Regions from separate parts of the Streptomyces sp. NPDC059989 genome, predicted to be linked through region 2. Evidence: riboswitches for the same ligand, from Rfam matches in the RefSeq annotation. Region 2 holds a riboswitch; the other holds the start of a gene.
The links. Region 2 has a riboswitch for ZMP and ZTP ahead of ACFWBN_RS07465 (bifunctional 5,10-methylenetetrahydrofolate dehydrogenase/5,10-methenyltetrahydrofolate cyclohydrolase). Riboswitches for the same ligand answer to the same signal wherever they lie in the genome.
Positions count from the first base shown of each region.

Region 1: linked by a shared signal. The riboswitch ahead of glyA (serine hydroxymethyltransferase) and the one ahead of ACFWBN_RS07465 (bifunctional 5,10-methylenetetrahydrofolate dehydrogenase/5,10-methenyltetrahydrofolate cyclohydrolase) in region 2 are both predicted to bind ZMP and ZTP.

Region 1 covers NZ_JBHWUO010000103.1:7,118-12,049, forward strand. Annotated here, with positions in the region: gene ACFWBN_RS38965 (2'-5' RNA ligase family protein) at 1-423, opposite strand, end outside; gene trpS (tryptophan--tRNA ligase) at 545-1,558, opposite strand; gene glyA (serine hydroxymethyltransferase) at 2,098-3,366, opposite strand; ZMP/ZTP riboswitch at 3,402-3,492, opposite strand; gene rocD (ornithine--oxo-acid transaminase) at 3,602-4,807, shown strand.
Region 2 covers NZ_JBHWUO010000006.1:58,838-67,242, reverse strand. Annotated here, with positions in the region: gene ACFWBN_RS07485 (ATP-binding protein) at 1-1,022, shown strand, start outside; gene ACFWBN_RS07480 (hypothetical protein) at 1,342-3,132, shown strand; gene ACFWBN_RS07475 (RNA polymerase sigma factor) at 3,138-4,727, opposite strand; partial or broken gene ACFWBN_RS07470 (hypothetical protein) at 4,944-5,443, opposite strand; ZMP/ZTP riboswitch at 5,551-5,653, shown strand; gene ACFWBN_RS07465 (bifunctional 5,10-methylenetetrahydrofolate dehydrogenase/5,10-methenyltetrahydrofolate cyclohydrolase) at 5,720-6,565, shown strand; gene ACFWBN_RS07460 (MAB_1171c family putative transporter) at 6,629-7,786, opposite strand; gene ACFWBN_RS07455 (NAD(P)/FAD-dependent oxidoreductase) at 7,783-8,405, opposite strand, start outside.

The sequences.
Region 1 (4,932 bases), on a different contig from region 2:
GAGGGTCGAGTACGCCAGGTCCATCGCCTCCTCGGAGATCCCGTGGGCGACCGTGACGTGCGGGTGGTACGGGAAGGCCAGCTCGCGGCTGAGCGGCCCCTGGGGGTCGCGGACCTCGGACTGGAGCCGGGTGCAGCCGGGCGCGCCCTCGACGACCTGGACGAAGACGACCGGCGAGAGGGGGCGGAAGGTTCCCGTGCCGGCCAGCCGCATCCCGAAGGCGTGGAAGGCGGCGGCGACGGCGGCCAGGTGGGCGCGGATCGCCGGGAGCCGGTCCGCCTCCACCTCGGTGGGCGGGACGAGGGTGACATGCGTGGGGATGCCGTGCGCGGCGGCGTCCCCGAAGCCGGCGCGCAGCTGCTGGAGCTGGCTGCCGTACGGCTCCGGGACCGCGATCGAAACGCCGAGCGTTACGGTCCCCACGTATCTCTCCTCCGCTTGTGTCTGTGGACTGCCGAGATGGAGTGCAGTCGCCCCAGTGTGGGGCCGACACCCCCCGTCTCGCCAGGGCCCTCGGTCCGTCAGTGCTTCCGTGGTGCTTCCGTCAGTGCTTGGCGGGCAGGAAACCGAGGTGGTCGTACGCCTGTGCCAGGGTCTCGGCGGCGACCGCACGGGCCTTCTCCGCGCCCTTGGCCAGGATGGAGTCCAGCGTCTCGGGGTCGTCCAGGTATTCCTGGGTGCGCTGCTTGAACGGTGTGACGAAATCGACCATCACGCCGGCCAGGTCGGTCTTCAGCGCGCCGTAGCCCTTGCCCTCGTACTTGGCCTCCAGGGCGGGGACCGTCTCGCCCGTGAGGGTGGAGTAGATCGTGAGCAGATTGCTGACGCCGGGCTTCTTCTCGGTGTCGAAGCGGATCTCGGCCTCGGTGTCGGTGACCGCGCTCTTGATCTTCTTCTCGGTGACCTTGGGCTCGTCGAGCAGGTTGATCAGGCCCTTGGGGGACGACGCGGACTTCGACATCTTGATCGCCGGGTCCTGGAGGTCGTAGATCTTCGCGACCTCCTTGACGATGTGCGCGGCGGGGAGGGTGAAGGTCTGGCCGAAGCGCTGGTTGAAGCGCTCGGCCAGGTCGCGGGTCAGCTCGATGTGCTGGCGCTGGTCCTCGCCGACGGGGACGGCGTTCGCCTGGTAGAGCAGGATGTCGGCGACCTGGAGGATCGGGTACGTGAACAGCCCGACGGTGGCGTTGTTGGCGCCGCTCTTGGCGGACTTGTCCTTGAACTGGGTCATCCGGCTGGCCTCGCCGAAGCCGGTGATGCAGTTCATGACCCAGCCGAGCTGCGCGTGCTCGGGCACGTGGCTCTGGATGAAGAGCGTGCAGCGCTCGGGGTCCAGGCCGGCGGCGAGCAGCTGCGCGGCGGAGAGGCGGGTGTTCGCGCGGAGATCCTTCGGATCCTGCGGCATGGTGATCGCGTGCAGGTCGACGACCATGTAGAACGCGTCGTGCGTCTCCTGGAGGGCGACGTACTGGCGGATGGCACCGAGGTAGTTCCCGAGGTGGAACGAACCGGAGGTGGGCTGGATGCCGGAGAGCGCGCGAGGACGATCAGAAGCCATGGGCTCATTCTCTCAGGTGCGGGGGCGGGCTCGGGCCCGCCGCTGGCCGGAACCTTCCGGGTCGCGACGGCGCCGTCCGTGCCGTGCCGGGGTACCGGGCGGTAGCGGTGCGTCCGGATCTTGCCTCGGCCGAGCGACCGCTTTCCGCCGTTTCCGCGGCGCGGGGCTCCGTGGGCGCTGCCCCCGGCCTCGCGCCGTCGCCGGCGGGCTGGGCTCGAGGGTGCCGCTGCGCGGAGCTTCGCGGGCGCTGCCCGCACCCGCGCCTCAATCGCCGGCGGGGCTGAACGGCCCCGCGGCGGCTGCGCCCCGCACCCGGCGCCTCCGGCCAGGCCGCGCCCTCAAACGCCGGGCGGGCTGGAATCGCGCTCCGCGCATCCAGCCCGCCCGACGGCAGCAGCCACATCCAGCCCCGCCGGCGCTTGAGGCGCACCCACCCGGCCGCGCCGGCCCGACGGCAGCGGCCACATCCAGCCTCGCCGGCGTTTGAGGCGCGGGGTCCGGGGCGGAGCCCCGATCCGTGAGCCGCAGCCGACCGCAGGTCAGGACAGGGGGAGGCCCGGGGCCGGGAAGGCGGCCATCAGGGAGGCGACCTCCGCGCGGACCGCGGCCAGGGCCGGCTCGTCACCCTTGCCGGCGGCATCCACGGCACGGGCGATCCAGTCCGCCACCACCGGCATGTGCTCCGTCGTCAGCCCCCGCGACGTCAGCGACGGCGTACCGATCCGCACCCCCGAGGGATCGAACGGCTTGCGGGGGTCGAACGGGACCGTGTTGTAGTTCACCACGATGCCCGCGCGGTCCAGCGCCTTGGCCGCCACCTTGCCCGGCACGTCCCGCGAGGTCAGGTCCATCAGGATCAGGTGGTTGTCCGTACCGCCCGAGACCAGGTCGAAGCCCCGCGCCAGCAGGGCCTCCGCCAGCGCCTTGGCGTTCGCGACGACCGCGTGCGCGTACGCGGTGAAGGACGGCTGCGCCGCCTCGTGGAGGGCCACCGCGATGCCGGCCGTCGTCTGGTTGTGCGGGCCGCCCTGGAGGCCCGGGAAGACCGCCTTGTCGATGGCCTTCGCGTGCTCCTCCCGGCACATCAGCATCGCGCCCCGCGGACCCCGCAGGGTCTTGTGCGTGGTCGTGGAGACGACGTCCACGTGCCCCACCGGGGACGGGTGCGCCCCGCCCGCGATCAGGCCCGCGATGTGGGCCACGTCCGCGACCAGGATCGAGCCCGCCTCCTCGGCGATCGACGCGAACGCCGCGAAGTCGATCGTCCGGGGCAGGGCCGTGCCGCCACAGAAGATGATCTTCGGGCGCTCCGCCAGGGCCAGGTCGCGGACCGCGTCGTAGTCGATCAGGCCGGTCCCGGGCTGGACCCCGTACTGCACGCCCCGGAACCACGAGCCCGTCGCCGAGACGCCCCAGCCGTGGGTCAGGTGCCCGCCCATCGGCAGCGCCATGCCCATGACCGTGTCGCCCGGCTTCGCGAAGGCCAGGTAGACCGCCAGGTTGGCCGGCGAGCCGGAGTACGGCTGCACATTGGCGTGGTCCACGCCGAACAGGCCCTTCGCCCGCTCGATCGCCAGGGCCTCGACGCGGTCGATGTTCTGCTGGCCCTCGTAGTAGCGGCGGCCGGGGTAGCCCTCGCTGTACTTGTTCTGGAGGACCGTGCCGGAGGCTTCGAGCACGGCCGCGGACACGTAGTTCTCGCTCGGGATCAGGCGCAGGGTCTCGGCCTGGAGCACTTCTTCCGCCGCGACGAAGGACGCCAGTTCGGGGTCGGTCGCGGAAAGGGCGGGATGGCGGCGCGCGTTCACGGCGGCTCCTCCGGGGTCGATGTCAGATCTCGTCCCCGCGAGGCCCAGGCGAGCGGCCCTGTATGCGGTCGTGCGCGCACGACTCCCCCGGAGTTCGTTCTCCGTACGCCAGTCGCCGTGCGTACTCGTCACCTTAGCGGGCGCGCCACGAGAAAGGTTTCTCCGCCCGATATACGAGCGAGGATGGACAGTGACGCCACCCTCGTCACAGGCCTGACGGACGATCGGAGACCCCGTGTCGACAACTGCTGATGCCATCCGCTCCGCCGACGCGCACAGCGCGCACACCTACCACCCGCTGCCCGTCGTCGTCGCTTCCGCGGAGGGCGCGTGGATGACCGACGTGGAGGGCCGCCGGTACCTGGACATGCTCGCCGGATACTCGGCGCTCAACTTCGGGCACGGCAACCGCCGCCTGCTGGACGCCGCCCGCGCGCAGCTGGAGCGGGTCACGCTCACCTCGCGCGCCTTCCACCACGACCGCTTCGCCGACTTCTGTACCGAACTCGCCGCGCTCTGCGGCAAGGAGATGGTGCTGCCCATGAACACGGGCGCGGAGGCGGTGGAGACGGCCGTGAAGACCGCCCGCAAGTGGGGCTACGAGGTCAAGGGCGTCCCGGACGGGCACGCCAAGATCGTGGTCGCCGCCGACAACTTCCACGGGCGGACGACGACCATCGTCTCCTTCTCCACGGACCACGACGCGCGCGACCACTTCGGTCCGTACACGCCGGGCTTCGAGATCGTCCCGTACGGGGACCTCACCGCGCTCGCCCACGCGGTCACCGAGAACACCGTCGCCGTGCTGCTGGAACCGATCCAGGGCGAGGCGGGGGTGCTGGTGCCGCCCGCCGGTTACCTGAGGGGCGTACGGGAGCTCACGCGCGAGCGGAACGTGCTCTTCATGGCGGACGAGATCCAGTCGGGGCTGGGCCGGACCGGCAAGACCTTCGCGTGCGAGCACGAGGAGGTCGTCCCTGACGTGTACATCCTCGGCAAGGCCCTCGGCGGCGGTGTGGTGCCGGTATCGGCGGTCGTCGCCGACACGGACGTGCTCGGGGTGTTCCGGCCCGGTGAGCACGGGTCCACCTTCGGCGGGAACCCGCTCGCCTGCGCGGTCGCCCTGGAGGTCATCGCGATGCTCCGGACCGGGGAGTACCAGCAGCGGGCCACCGAGCTCGGCGACCACCTGCACCGGGAGCTGGGCCTGCTGGTCGGCGGGGGCGCGGTGACCGCCGTACGGGGCCGGGGCCTGTGGGCCGGCGTGGACATCGACCCGGCACGCGGGACGGGCCGGCAGATCTCCGAGAAGCTGATGGAGCGGGGCGTACTGGCGAAGGACACCCACGGCTCGACGATCCGGCTGGCCCCGCCCCTGGTGATCTCCAAGGAGGACCTGGACTGGGGCCTGGACCAGCTCCGCGCGGTGCTCACCGCCTGACCCGGTTTCGGCAAAGCCGAGTGTGCGGCGGGGCGCCCGCCCCGCCGATTTCGACGGGGCCGGGTGTGTCACGGGGCGCCCGGCCCGCCGGTTTCGACGGGGCCGGGTGTGTGGCGGGGCGCCCC
Region 2 (8,405 bases):
AACTGCTCCTCGGCCTCGCCACCGTGCGGCCCGTGTTCCTCTGGGGGGCTCCCGGCATCGGCAAGTCCTCGCTGGTGCGGAAGTTCGCCGACTCGCTGGGCCTGGAGTGCGTCAGCCTGCTCGGCACCCAGCTCGCCCCCGAGGACCTGATCGGCGTACCGCAGATCCGTGACGGCCGGTCCGTCTTCTGCCCGCCCGAGGCCATCGCCCGCGACGAGCCGTACTGCCTGTTCCTCGACGAGCTCAACGCCGCGAGCCCGGACGTCCAGAAGGCCTTCTACTCGCTGATCCTCGACCGCCGGATCGGCTCCTACGAGCTGCCCGCCGGCTCCATCGTCATCGGCGCGGGCAACCGTGCCACGGACAACGCCCTGGCCCGGCCCATCGCCTCGGCCCTGGTCAACCGCCTCACCCACGTCCACCTCCAGGCCTCCGCCGGGGACTGGCTGGTCTGGGCCGGCGAGCACGGCATCCACCCCTGGGTCACCGACTACCTCACCGACCGCCCCGACCACCTCTGGTCGCAGCCGCCCAAGACGGAGGAGCCCTTCTCCACCCCGCGCTCGTGGCACATGCTCTCCGACGCCCTGCACTCCTTCGGAGCTGGGCTGGACGAGCAGACCCTCAAGGTGATCGCGCACGGCACCCTCACCCCCGCGCACGCCGTCTCCTTCTGCGGCTACGCAAAGATCGTCCGCCACACCTTCGGCATCGAGGCGATCATGAAGGGCGATGCGAGCTGGCCCCGCGGCCTGGAGGACCGGGACCTGCTGTACTACCTGGCCGAGGCCTTCCGCGGACGTCTGATCAAGGAACTGCCCGCCGACAAGGCCCATGTCTCGCCCGGCCTGCGCGAGACCGCCTACCGGGCGAAATCGCTGCTCGTGCAGCTCGCGGAGATATCCGTCGAGGTCGCCCAGACCGTCATCGCCGACGACGCCGACGGTCTGCCGGCCCTGCCCGGCTGGTTCCTGATCGAGGCCGCCCGCGACATGCCGCGCCTGGTCGAGGCCCGCCGATGAGCGGGGTGCGCTCCCGCGCGGGGAAGCGGCCCGACCGGACCGTGCCCGACCGGACCGTGCCCGACCGGACCGTGCCCGACCGGACCGTGCCCGACCGGACCGTGCCCGACCGGACCGTGCCCGACCGGACCGTGCCCGACCGGACCGCGCCCGGTGGGCCGGTTTCGGCGGGGCCGGGCGCGCGCCGGGGCACCTCCTCGGGTGCCGAACGTGACGAGGCGTCGGAGAGTGAAGCGGAGTTGCGTTCGGCACCCTGCGGGGGCGCCCCGCCACACACCCGACCCCGCCGAAACCGGCCCGCGCCCGGCGGGGCCGCAGGATGAGCCGCCGCCCGCGTGCCAAGAACGCCAAGCCCGACCCCGCCACCCAGGCCTTCGCCGAGGGCCTGGCCCTGGTCAAGCGGAACCCGGCGCTCGGCGCCGTCAACGGCAAGATCTGCCGCGAGACCGGATGCGCCGCCACCCCCGCCGGGGGACTGGTCGCCGTCACCTCCAACGGCATCCTCCACGTCCACCCCACCAAGCGGGCCGAGCCCCGCGAGTGGGCCTGGGCACTCGCCCACGCCCTGCTCCACCTCGGCTTCGGCCACGTCCCCGCCGCCAAGGAGGACGATCGCCCCCAGCCCGACCGCTTCGACCTCGCCGCCCGCTGCGCCGTCGTCAACCGCTTCCTGCTGACCTTCCCCGTCGGCAGGGCCCCCGACCACCTCCCGCCCGAGTACCCCGGCGGGGACGAGGAGCTGCTCGCCGCCCGCTGGCGCCGCGACGGCATCCCGCCCGCCTACGAGAACTGCGGCACCGCCGGGGACCACCCCGACCAGGTCCTGGTCGGCTGGCGGGCCCTGACCAACACCGTCCCCGACTGGGAGACCGCCTTCGCCCACGCCCTCACCCGGGCCGTCTCCGCCACCATGGTCGCGGCCGGCGGCCAGGAGGGCCGCCCACAGCGCCCCTGGGACCGCGCGCTGAACTGGTTCGTCTCCTCGTACCCGCTGCTCGGCGGCCTGGCGGCCGGCCTGACCGTGGTCGCCGACGCCGAGCTGGCCCGCGCCCAGGACATCTCCATCGCCGCCGTCAGCGCCACCGCCGGGGAGATCTACATCAACCCGCTGCGCACCTTCGACGACGAGGAGTGGCGGTTCATCCTGGCCCACGAGATGCTGCACGCCGCCCTGCGCCACGGGGAGCGCCGCGGCGCCCGCGACCCGTACCTGCACAACATCGCCGCCGACTACGTGGTCAACGGCTGGCTGGTGGAGATGCGGGTCGGGAGCATGCCGGAGGGCCTCCTGTACGACCCGCTGCTCCAGGGGCTCTCGGTCGAGGAGGTCTACGACCGCATCACCACCGACCTGCGCCGGATGCGGCGGCTCGCCACCCTGCGCGGCAAGGGCGCCGGGGACATCCTGGGCGAGCCGCTCGCGCACGGCGCGCGGCGCCCGTACGCGGACCTCGACGAGTTCTACCAGCGCGGCCTGGTCCAGGGCTTCGACCTGCACGTACACGGGGAGCGGGGCCTGCTGCCCGCCGGGCTGATCCAGGAGATCCGGGCGCTGGCCCACCCGCCCGTGCCCTGGGACGCGCGGCTCGCCCGCTGGTTCGACGAGTACGTGCCGCGCCCCGAGCCCGTACGGTCCTACGCGCGCCCGGCCCGCCGCCAGGCCTCGACCCCGGACATCCCGCGCGCGGGCCGTCACTTCCCGCCGGAGGAGGTGGCCCGCTGCACCTTCGGCGTGGTGCTGGACACCTCGGGCTCGATGAACGCCGCCCTGCTCGGCAAGGCACTGGGCGCCATCGCCTCGTACGCGGAAGCCCGCGACGTACCGGCGGCACGCGTCGTCTTCTGCGACGCGGCGCCGTACGACGCGGGCTATCTGCCGCCGACCGAGATCGCCGGCCGGGTCCGCGTGCGCGGACGCGGCGGCACGGAGCTGCAGCCGGGCATCGACCTGCTGCAGCGGGCGGAGGACTTCCCGCCCGGCGCCCCGGTCCTCGTGATCACGGACGGCTGGTGCGACACCCTGCGGATCCGGCGCGAGCACGCCTACCTGATCCCGCAGGGTGCCTCCCTGCCGTTCGCGCCACGAGGGCCGGTCTTCCGACTGACCTGAGCGGTTTAGTCGAGGTAGTCGCGCAGCACCTGCGAACGCGACGGGTGGCGCAGCTTCGACATGGTCTTGGACTCGATCTGGCGGATGCGCTCACGGGTGACCCCGTACACGCGGCCGATCTCGTCCAGGGTCTTCGGCTGCCCGTCGTTGAGGCCGTAGCGCATGGAGACCACGCCCGCCTCGCGCTCGGAGAGCGTGCCCAGGATCGACTGGAGCTGCTCCTGGAGGAAGGTGAAGGAGACCGCGTCCGCGGGCACGACCGCCTCGGAGTCCTCGATGAGGTCACCGAACTCGCTGTCGCCCTCCTCACCCAGCGGGGTGTGCAGGGAGATCGGCTCGCGGCCGTACTTCTGGACCTCGATGACCTTCTCAGGGGTCATGTCGAGCTCCTTGCCCAGCTCCTCCGGAGTGGGCTCCCGGCCGAGGTCCTGGAGCATCTGGCGCTGCACGCGGGCGAGCTTGTTGATGATCTCGACCATGTGCACGGGGATGCGGATGGTGCGCGACTGGTCGGCCATGGCACGCGTGATCGCCTGCCGGATCCACCAGGTCGCGTACGTGGAGAACTTGAAGCCCTTGGTGTAGTCGAACTTCTCCACGGCGCGGATCAGACCGACGTTGCCCTCCTGGATCAGGTCCAGGAAGAGCATGCCGCGGCCCGTGTAGCGCTTGGCGAGGGAGACCACGAGACGGAGGTTGGCCTCCAGCAGGTGGTTCTTCGCACGCCGGCCGTCCTCGACGAGGATCTCCAGCTCGCGCTTGAAGGCGGGCTTGTGGTCCTCCTCCTCTTCGAGCTTGTACTCGGAGAACAGGCCCGCCTCGATGCGCTTGGCGAGCTCGACCTCCTGCTCGGCGTTGAGGAGCGGCACCTTGCCGATCAGCTTCAGGTAGTCCTTGACGGGGTCGGCGGTGGCGCCGGCCACCATGACCGTCTGCGCCGGGGCGTCGTCCTCGTCGTCGTCGGACAGGACGAAGCCCTGCGTGCCGCCGGCCTTGGGGGTCTCCTCCTCGGCCTCGTCGGCGAGGTCCTCGGCCGCCCAGTCCTCGCCCTCGGCCACGGGGGCCTCGGCGTCGTCGGCGTCCTTGGCGCTGGTCTTCTTCGCCGCCGTCTTCTTGGTGGCGGTCTTCTTCGCGGTGGCGGTCTTCTTGACCGTCCGCTTCTTCGGCTCGGCGGCGGCATCGGCCGTCGCCTCGTCCTCGACGGAGCCGGCCGACGATGCGGATATCGCCGCAGCGGTGGTCGTGGTCGCGGCCGTGGCGGCCGTCTTGCGGGCGCCGATGGGGCGCGGCGCGGCGGCGGCCTTCTTGGCCACGGTGCGGGCAGGTGCGGCGGCCGCCTTGCGGGGCTTCTTGGCGGCAGCCTTGGTGGCGGGGGCGGCGCTGACGTGAAGGGCGACACCCTCCTCGTCCAGGACCTGGTTCAGGCTGCGCAGGACCCGCTTCCACTGGTCCACCGGGATGCGGCCGGCCTCGAAGGCCTGGCGCACGTCGTCACCGTTGATGTGACCCTGCTCGCGGCCGCGCTCGACGAGCGCGACGAGGGCCTCCGATTCGGCGATCTCCGGAGGGAACGTACGGGACGGGCTGAGCGACACAAGGAGCCTCTCGTTGCGAACAGATAAGGGGTGGGCGGGACATCATCGCGCGAACTCGGGAAACAGACCCGAGGGGGGTCTGTATTCCGGGGCCGCGCGAGGACACCTGTCGGTTCATCGCATGCCCGAGTCGATTCGTTACGCGCTGAATTGAGTGACCTGCGCCACGCTGTGGCCACGCAACCCGATCAGGGGAGGATCCGTCCGCCCTCCACGTCACCCCGTTTTGCGGGCTTCGATGAGGAAGCGGGCGGTGTGCGCGACGAACGGGCCTTCGCGTTCGATCTGTTCGTGCAGCTCGCGCAACCGGTCCCGGTACTGCCCGACCGTGAAGCCGGGCACCATCCAGATCACCTTCCGGAGAAAGTAGATCACGGCTCCGATGTCGTGGAACTCCGCGCGCAGCCGTTCGGAGCGGAGATCGACGACTTCCAGGCCCGCCCCGGTGGCGTCGGCGACCGCGTCGTCGGGGTGCCGGCCGCGCCGGACCTCCTCCGGCTGGGCCAGGACTCGGTGGCCGCCGTCAGCGGGGGCAGGGGGCCGGCCCCGGCGAGGACCTCGCCGCCGCCGGTCTGGATGTCGAGGGCGGAGCGGACCGTGGCCAGGCGTTCGCGCAGGAGGCGCTGGTAGCCCCAGGAGGGGCGCTGCTCGGTCGCCCGGCCGTCGAGCCAGGAGAAGTCCCAGCCCTCCACGGACACGGATTCGGCCTCCGCCACATGGGGGTCCCCCCGGACGAAGTCTGGGGGAGGTCGAAAGTGCGAGTCATGTCTTGATCGTCCCAGGTCGGGCCCCGGTCAACCACCGGATAAGTCGACTACAGTGGACGACGGGCCGTGACTGGCGTTCGGGTGGATCACCACCGGGGAGCGGCCCGGCGTACCTCCGCACCTCCGGTACGTCGACTGCCGCGCGCCTGGGCGAACCGCGATCCGCAGCGACGTTCAGGAGACCCCGTGACGACTGCCACCACCGACACCGCCCGCGCCCGGCTGATGGACGGCACCGCCCTCGCCCGCCGCATCTCGGAGCAGACCGCCGCCTACGCGGCGAAGATCACCGAGCGCACCGGCACCGCGCCCTGCCTCGCGACCGTGCTGGTCGGCGAGGACCCCGCGTCCGTGACGTACGTACGCATGAAGCAGAATCGATGCGCCAAGGCCGGGATCACCTCCCGCCACGTGGAGCTGCCGGCCGAGACCACCACCGAGGAGCTCGTGGCCGCCCTCACCGCGCTCTCCGAGGACCCGGAGATCAGCGGCATCCTGCTCCAGCACCCCGTCCCGCACCACATCGACGAGCGCGCCGCCTTCGAGGCCATCGCCCCCGGCAAGGACGTCGACGGGGTCACCATGCACTCCTTCGCCGCCATGGGCTTCGGGCTGCCGGGCTTCGTCTCCTGCACCCCCGGCGGCATCATGCGCCTGCTGGAGGCCTACGACGTGGACCTGACCGGCAAGCACGCCGTGGTCGTCGGCCGCAGCGCGATCCTGGGCAAGCCGGCCGGGATGCTGCTACTGGAGCGGAACGCCACCGTCACCTACTGCCACTCCCGTACGCGGGACCTGCCGTCGATCGTGCGCCAGGCGGACGTGCTGGTCGCCGCCGTCGGCAAGGCGGAGTTCATCCGGGGCGAGGACATCAAGCCGGGCGCCGTGGTCCTGGACGCCGGCTACAACGAGGGCAACGTCGGCGACGTCCACTTCGAGTCCGCCGCCGCCCGCGCCTCGCTGATCACGCCCGTACCGGGTGGTGTCGGCCCGATGACCATCGCGGTCCTGCTGGAGCAGACCGTGCAGGCCGCGGCCGCGCAGGCCGGTCTGGACCTCGCGGAGCTCTGAGGCGGGCCGCTGGGGCAGGCCGCCGGGACGGCGCGGACGCCCCGGGCCCGAGGGCCCGGGGCGTCAGGCCTCGATGGTGGCGGACCGGCGGGCGCTCGCGACGATCGGGGAGTGGCGGAACTCCCGGGCCAGGGCGACCAGCGACCGGCAGTCCATGCGGTACGGGTCCGGGTGTGCCGGTCCGGCCGCCGCCCGGCGCCCGCAGGCCGAGGCCAGCACCGCCGCGTCCGCCACCGTCGCCGCCCGCGCCTCGCACAGGCCCTGGCCGCGCGCGGCCTCGTACGCGGCGCTGCGCACCTCCGGGTCGAACCAGCCGGCCAGCGCCAGGATCCCGTCGTCGATCACCGACTCGCGGTGGATCAGCCGGATCCCCACCGGCGACCACCACGCCAGCGGCACGGTCCGCACGTTCGACGCCGCGAACCCCCGCAGTGCCTTCCACAGCGGGTGCAGCCGCCGGTACTGGCGGAAGTCCCGCCAGGCCGCCGAGCCGCCCACCAGCGGGGCGATGAAACCCGAGGCCACGAGCAGGGCCGCCGCCGCGGCCAGCGGGGGCGCCGCGTCCGTGGACAGGGTGTCCCAGTCGCGGCCCGTCCAGCGGGCACCCAGCGCGGTCCACTTCACGACGATGTAGCCCAGGTCCAGCAGCCCGCCCACCGTGATCAGGGCCAGTCCGGTCCGCAGCGGCCGCAGCGAGGGATCGGCGCGCAGCAGCCACTTCCCGGCCAGCACGGTCAGCGCCGAGGTGCCGACGGTGTGCGCCAGCAGGTAGCAGACGATCATCTCCCGGATCCAGGGCGTGTTGGCGTAGTACGTGTCCAGGTCCCGGAGCCGTTCCACCGGCGCGTCGCCGATCACGAACAGCGTGACGATCGCCAGCGAGACGGTGCCGAAGCCGGTCAGCGTCAGCCGGGTGGCCCGCCGCACCACGGCCGGCGGCCCGCCGGCCCAGTGCACGACCAGCAGGACGCACGATCCGGAGAACGCGGTGATCGTGCAGAACACCAGCGGGGCCGCGAAGTTGACCACACCGGTGAGGCGGTTGACCGCCGCGATCGACGGCGGGGCCGCCAGGAAGACGACGAGGCAGGCGACGGAGAGCAGCGTGAACCCGGCCCGCATGAGCGGCTGGTCCCAGCTCCTGCGCAGTGTCGGCGCCTTGACGAGCAGGGTCAGGAGCATCAGCGATCCCGGCCCGTAGAGGATGAGGCCGTCGGTCATCGCACCTGGCCGACGGGGTCGGCCGGGCCCGTCCGGCCGGCCTGGTCCGCGGCGTCCAGTCCGGCGACCGCCCGCTCGGCCGCGGTGAGCGGCGGCGCCGCGGGCGCACCCCGGTCGGACGCGCGCAGCACGTGCCAGATCACCGAGGGCCGCAGCCAGTACGTCGGCGCGCTGCTCATGGTGATGACCTGGAGGAAGGCGGCCGTGAGCGCCTCCCGGGTGGTGGCCCCCGTCATCAGCCGGCTGACGTACGCGTTGAGCAGCCCGGCCCCGGCCCGCGGCCGCATCCCGGTGGCGCCCGGGTAGAGGATGTCCTGCGAGGTGGCGAGCTCCCAGGCGGTGGCCACCTGCGGGGCGAGCGCGCGCTGCGCTTCGCGGCCGAAGGCGGGGTGGGCGAGGCCCTTGGCGCGGAGCAGGGCGCGCACGGCCAGCAGCCCCTGCGCGGCGACGGTCATGCCCTGCCCGTAGAGCGGGTTGAAGGTGGCGACGGAGTCGCCGACGGCGAAGAAGCCGTCGGGCAGCTCGGCCTTCTCGAAGTAGATCCGGCGGTTCGCGGTGCCCTGGGTGACGGCGACGTCCGTGAGGGGCTTCTTCCCTTCGAGGATCTCTCCCACGATCG